Regions from separate parts of the Salmonella sp. A1325 genome, predicted to be linked through region 1. Evidence: predicted binding sites of a transcription regulator. Region 1 holds the regulator's gene; each other region holds the start of a gene.
What was found. The regulator LexA, encoded in region 1, represses DNA repair genes until DNA is damaged. The targets are predictions, from matches to a motif close to TNCTGTATGTACATACAGNA.

Region 1 (2,273 bases):
AGCGCAGCATGATATCGCGATTGAGCGCTAAAAGGCGGCGCACGTTGCCGCGCCAGGCCTGTTTTAGCATATCCAGCGACACACCGCGGAGATGGAGAACTTTACGTACCATCATGAGGCCGATCAGTAACGTGGCATATTCTGCGATGACCGTCGCCAGGGCGGCGCCCTGCACGTTCATATGAAGTCCCATCACCAGCCACAGGTCGAGCGCGATGTTGAGGATATTGCCCACGACCAACAAGATAACCGGCGCCCGCGCATACTGAACGCCTAACAGCCACCCGAGCAGCACCAGATTCGCCAGTGACGCGGGAGCGCTTAGCCAACGAATTTCAAGGAAGCGTCTCGCCTGCACCAGGACAGCGTCGTTCCCGCCGACAATATGTAAAGCCAGCTCGATAAGCGGCGTGCGAAATAGCACAATCATCACGCCAGTGCCCAGCGCCAGCAATAACGGTTGAATGAGCGCCCGGGCTAACGCCTGCGGATTTTTGGCGCCAAATGCCTGCGCCGTTAGTCCGGTGGTGCTCATACGTAGAAATAGCAGCAGCATGAAAAGAAAGCTGGTGGCAGTCGCGCCCACCGCCACGCCGCCCAGGAAAACCGGGCTGTCCAGATGACCAATCACCGCCGTATCGACCAGCCCCAGTAAGGGGACGGTGATGTTAGAAAAAATCATCGGCAGCGCGAGACGCCAGAGAGCTTTATCAGAGGAGGTAAAAAGCGGCATGGAGAAAAGCCTGACAAGGAGTTAAACGAAACGAGCGCATTGCCGGATGGCGACGTAACGCCTTATCCGGCCTACAAATTAATCATCTCAGGAACTGCATTCCCGTAGGCCTGATAAGCGCAGCGCCATCAGGCTGCACGATTGCCGGATGACGGCTTACAAGGAGATTAAAAAGAGATTACAACCATTCCCCGTTGCGAATGACGCCTACCGCCAGCCCTTCAATCGTAAAGCTTTGTTCGCGCAGATCCACCACTATCGGTGTAAACTCGCTGTTTTCCGGCAGCAGCTCCACTTTATTGCCCTGCTTTTTCAGGCGTTTTACTGTCACTTCATCATCAATGCGAGCGACAACCACCTGGCCATTACGGACGTCCTGCGTTTTATGTACCGCCAGCAAATCCCCATCCATAATACCGATGTCTTTCATCGACATACCGCTCACGCGCAGCAGGAAATCGGCGCTGGGTTTGAACAGCGAAGGATCGACCTGGTAATGGCCTTCAATATGCTGCTGCGCCAGAAGCGGTTCACCCGCCGCGACACGCCCGACAAGCGGTAATCCGTCCTCTTCTTCCTGTAACAGACGGATACCTCGCGATGCGCCGGAAACGATTTCAAGCACCCCTTTGCGCGCCAGCGCTTTAAGATGTTCTTCCGCCGCGTTTGGGGAACGGAACCCCAAACGCTGCGCGATTTCCGCACGCGTCGGTGGCATACCTGTCTGGCTGATGTGATCCCGGATGAGATCAAACACCTCTTGTTGCCTGGCCGTTAACGCTTTCATTCCGCCCCCTGGGTGTATATACAGTCATGCTGTGAGTATATACAGTTAAAGGTGATTTTGGAACCACAAACGGCGCAAAAAACAAGAGATTTATAAAATTTGGAACCTTTATCGAAAATGTGACCATAACAGGATGCCCCAGGTCATCAGGGCAACGAAAATAGACAGTAGCACCGCAGCCGATCCCATATCTTTCGCACGGCCGGAAAGCTCATGGTATTCAGAACCGATGCGGTCCACGACCGCTTCAATAGCGCTGTTGAGGATTTCAACAATCATGATAAGTAAAACGGAACCTATCAATAACACACGGGTAATCGCATCCACATCCAGCCAGCAGGCGATGATGACGCCCAGCAATACCGCGATACTTTCCTGGCGAAACGCCGCTTCGTGAGTCCATGCGGCGCGAAATCCTTTCCAGGAATATCCTGCCGCTTTGATAATTCTGGTGAATCCAGTGGTATTATTGGCCATCAAAAGAACCTTTTTACATTATTAACGTCAATGACATTATACGGTTGCCCTGCACGATTCGGACTGCCGTAACGCAGCGCGAAGTATGACGGGATACAACAGAAATTCGCTAAACTTTCTGATATCCTTGCACCGCATTTGCATTATTAACCAGAGGCTTTACATCGTTTATGTCCGGCTGGCCACGAATTTACTACAAATTACTGAATTTACCATTAAGCATACTGGTAAAAAGCAAGTCTATTCCGGCGGAACCCGCCCAGGAATTGGGGCTCG
Region 2 (2,273 bases), on a different contig from region 1:
TTAACCTCGATATTACGCGGCTGCTGCTGCTCCTGATAGTGGCTAATCGCGCGCTCGACCAGAGCGACGGCTTCATCAATGTCAAACGGTTTAGGCAGATAATCAAACGCCCCCTGTTGATAAGCGCTCACGGCGGCATCTAAATCGGAATGCGCGGTCATAATGATGACCGGAAGCATCGGATGACGTTGTTTAATCTGCTTTAATAGCGCCAGCCCGTCCATTCCTGGCATTCGGATATCCGACAGCAAGACGTCCGGCGTTTTACTGGCCAGCGCAGCCAGTACTTCATTACCATTCTCAAAGGTGATACAGGTCAACCCTGCCCCGGCGAGAGCACGTTCAAGCACCCAACGGATGGAACTATCATCATCGACGACCCAGACTATTCCTCGTTGCATAAACACCTCTATTTCCGAATCGGCAGGTAAACCGAAAACTCGGTATGCCCCGGCCAACTGGTAAATTCAATTTTGCCGGCGTGTTGATCGATAAGATTGCGGGCGATAGATAACCCAAGCCCGGTGCCGCCTTCGCGACCGCTGACCATCGGGTAGAACAGCGTATCCTGTAAATGGGGAGGAATGCCCGGCCCATTGTCTTCAACGTCTATACGCGCCGCCAGGCGATAGCGTTCGCCATGCAGCGTTAACTGGAAGGCGGTACGGGTACGCAGCGTAATTTCGCCGCCTTCCGGCCCCAGCGCCTGCAAGGCATTGCGGACAATATTCAGCAGTACTTGCTCAATTTGTTCCGGGTCATGCGGCAGTTCTGGCAGACTGGGGTCGTAATCGCGGATAAGCCGGACATTATCCGGCAGTTCCATCGACACCAGCGCCACTACGCGCTCCGCGACTTTATGTATGCTCTCGGTAATGTGCATTCCCGGGTGCTGCGGCCCCAGCAAACGATCGACAAGGTTGCGTAGCCTGTCGGCCTGTTCAATGATGACTTTGGTATATTCCGTTAGCGCCGGGTCGGGCAGCGCCTTGCTGAGTAGCTGCGCCGCGCCGCGCAGGCCGCCGAGCGGATTTTTGATTTCGTGCGCCAGACCGCGCACCAGATCGCGGGCGGCGATTTGCTGCGCGTGCTGCAACTGCTCCTGACTCAGACGACGCTGGTTATCCATCGGTGCCATTTCGAGCAGTATAAAATCGTCGGGCAGACGTTGGGCGGTCAAAGAGAGAATATGCGAGCGACTATCAATCACCAGCGTCACTTCGTTATCGGTAAAGCCTTGCCCTGCCGCTAAACTTTCGCGCATCAGGTCAATGTTTAACGAAAAATAGCTCAACAGTTCAGGTAACGGCGTCCCGAACAGTTTGCGTGAGCTTTGCGCGAGCAACTGCTGCGCGGCAGGGTTGGCGTAATGGATTGCCAGCGCGTCGTCGACCACCAGCACGCTGTTGATTAACGAATTGAGGATCTGCCCAGCATCGGGCTGTATGCCGCTTGCCATTCAGCAGTCTCCTGGAAAAGGTTGCACCATTTTAGTGCATTATAGCTTTTTACCACTAAAAAGCGCGTGAGATCAGATTGTTGGTGGAGAAAAAAGCCCATCCTGGGATGGGCTGAAAGTTTCTACGGCAACTCAAAAACTCCTGACGCCTTTCACGCTGCTGCTGCGTTGGCTGCCTTCGCTTACCCCAGTCACATCGCTATCTATGCTCCTGGGGATGTGCTCAGTTGCTGCCTTGCAGCAACGCGAAATTCGTCGGATTTTTAATATACGATTAAACGCTGTAGTACAGCTCAAACTCTACCGGGTGCGGGGTCATACGCACGCGGTCATCTTCTTCGCGACGCAGCGCAATATACGCATCGATCGCTTCATCAGTGAACACGCCGCCTGCTTTCAGGAACTCGCGGTCCAGATCAAGCGCGTTCAGCGCTTCTTCCAGAGAACCCGCTACCTGTGGGATCTCTTTCGCTTCTTCCGGCGGCAGGTCATACAGGTTTTTGTCCATGGCTTCGCCCGGGTGAATCTTATTCTTAATCCCGTCCAGACCGGCCATCAGCAGGGCGGCAAAGCACAGATACGGGTTAGCCGCCGGGTCCGGGAAGCGAACTTCGATACGGCGCGCTTTCGGAGACGCCACCACCGGAATACGGATGGAGGCGGAACGGTTACGGGCGGAGTAGGCCAGCATCACCGGCGCTTCGTAACCCGGGACCAGACGCTTGTAGGAGTTGGTGGTCGGGTTCGCCAGGGCGTTGATGGCTTTGGCGTGTTTGATGACGCCGCCGATGTAGTACAGCGCTTGTTCAGACAG
Region 3 (2,273 bases), on a different contig from region 1:
TACTGGCTCTGTCTGCGATGTGCTGCGCATTGCGGCTCTGGTGTTCATAGCGCCACAGGTTGGCGATTGTCCGTAATGCCACCAGTAGCGTCGTGGGGCTTACCAGCATAATGTTATTTTTCAGCGCCTCGGTTATCAGTTCGGGCTGTTTATCTAACGCCAGCAGGAAAGCGGGTTCTACGGGGATAAACATCAGAACATAGTCCAGCGAGCGGAGGCCGGGAAGCTGCTGGTAGTCTTTACGCCCCAGTAAGCGAATATGATTGCGCACCGAGGCGATGTGCTCTTGTAAAGCGGCCTCGCGCGTGTAGTCATCTTCAGCGTTAAAGTAACGCTCGTAGGCGACCAACGTCATTTTAGCGTCGATGACCACATCTTTGCCCTGCGGCAAGCGGACGATGACATCCGGCTGCATCCGCGAGCGCGCATCGTTCTCAATACTAACCTGGGTTTCGTATTCGTAGCCTTCACGCAGTCCGGATGCCTCCAGCACCCGCGCCAGCACAACTTCGCCCCAGTTTCCTTGCGCCTTATTGTCCCCTTTCAGGGCGCGCGTCAGGTTGATCGCTTCCTGCGCCATTTGCGCGTTAAGCTGCTGCAAATTACGAATTTCGTGCGCCAGCGTATGCCGCTCCTGCGCTTCTTTGCCAAAACTCTCCTGAACCTGGCGGCGAAAACCGTCCAGTTGCTCACGCAGCGGCGTCAGCAGGCTATTCAGGCTTTGTCGGTTTTGTTCGTCTACGCGACGATTACTGTGTTCAAAGATACGGTTCGCCAGATTTTCAAACTGCTCGCTTAAACGCTGTTCGCTGTTGATCATCTGACGGATTTTGTCTTCCGCGTGTTGCTGAGTCGCTTCCAGACGGGTCGTGACTTCACGCAGATCGGCTTCCAGAGAGGTATTAATACTGTGCAGGCTACGCAGTTCGTTATTAAGTAACTCGCATTCACTGCGCCAGTGCGCTTCTTGCGCTAATTGCTGCCGGGCCGCGCTAAGTTCGATATCCAGCTCACGCCGTTCTTCGATAAGATCGGCGCGGATTTGATCGGCGTGCGCTTTCGTCGCCAGCCAGCCAATCACCGCCCCAGCCGCCAGCGCCACGACGGCGCTTATCATAAGAGTAATATCCACAACACCTCTCCTGGAACCACACTGTCCTGCACAAAATAGAATTGTGCTGTATAAACGTCCAGTTTAAAAGGGATTTCCTGCGAGGCGCCACGCAAAAAGAAAAGGCCGAACGCGTCGGCCTTTGCAAAAGAGAGGAGAATTACAGCAGACGACGGGCCGCTTCCACGACGATTTTCACCGCGTGGCTTTCAGTTTGTTTCATCGTTTCCGCATTCGGAATCTCTTGTTGGGTACGGTTGACGATAACGCCCGCCACCATACCTGCGCGTAACCCCTGGCTTGCGCACATGGTTAACAGCGTAGCGGATTCCATTTCGTAGTTCATCACGCCCATCGCCTGCCACTCTTCCATAGAACCTTTGAAGCGACGCACAACGCGGCCAGAATAGGTGTCGTAACGTTCCTGACCCGGATAGAAAGTGTCGGAAGAGGCGGTTACGCCAACGTGAGTCGTGGCGCCAATCGATTTCGCGGCTTCAACCAGCGCAGTGGTGCAGGCAAAGTCGGCAACCGCCGGGAATTCCATCGGCGCAAAATGCAGGCTCGCCCCATCCAGACGTACGGATGCGGTCGTTACCAGAACGTCGCCGACGTTGATGTGCGGCTGAATAGCCCCCGTGGTGCCGATACGCAAGAAGGTACGAATACCCAGTTGCGCCAGTTCTTCCACGGCAATAGAGGTAGACGGGCCGCCGATACCGGTAGAGCAAACGATAACTGCTTTGCCATCCAGCTCAGCGCGCCAGGAGGTGAATTCGCGGTGAGATGCCAGCTTAACCGGCTTATCCATCAGCGCGGCGATCTTTTCCACACGCTCAGGATCGCCAGGGACGATGGCGAGCTGGGCCCCTTGTAAATCGTTTTTGGTGAGGCCGAGATGAAAAACATCAGACTTGGACATATAAAACTCCTCTGTGAATCGGGTTTGTCAGAAGAAGCAAAGAGACACTTTACCTAAGGCATAAAGATATTTTCGTGACAGCCATCACTATGGCGTAAAACAATTGCACTCGCTTACCATTAAAAAGTGATGCACATCACAATAAATAATCAATATCGCCAGGCATTGCACAAAAGATAGCCGCTTTAAGGCAATGTGGTTTGTTACATACTGTCTATAGTTAAGATTGCGCTATTTTTT

Region 2: the regulator LexA is predicted to act here: its motif matches at 1,570-1,589, upstream of glnL (nitrogen regulation protein NR(II)).
Region 3: the regulator LexA is predicted to act here: its motif matches at 1,177-1,196, upstream of rmuC (DNA recombination protein RmuC).

The regions. Positions count from the first base shown of each region.
Region 1 covers NZ_JAMLWO010000010.1:149,220-151,492, forward strand. Annotated here, with positions in the region: gene dinF (MATE family efflux transporter DinF) at 1-733, opposite strand, end outside; gene lexA (transcriptional repressor LexA) at 912-1,520, opposite strand; gene NAZ64_RS18190 (diacylglycerol kinase) at 1,629-1,997, opposite strand; gene plsB (glycerol-3-phosphate 1-O-acyltransferase PlsB) at 2,168-2,273, shown strand, end outside.
Region 2 covers NZ_JAMLWO010000011.1:155,585-157,857, reverse strand. Annotated here, with positions in the region: gene glnG (nitrogen regulation protein NR(I)) at 1-401, opposite strand, end outside; gene glnL (nitrogen regulation protein NR(II)) at 410-1,459, opposite strand; gene glnA (glutamate--ammonia ligase) at 1,734-2,273, opposite strand, start outside.
Region 3 covers NZ_JAMLWO010000013.1:69,055-71,327, reverse strand. Annotated here, with positions in the region: gene rmuC (DNA recombination protein RmuC) at 1-1,132, opposite strand, end outside; gene udp (uridine phosphorylase) at 1,272-2,033, opposite strand.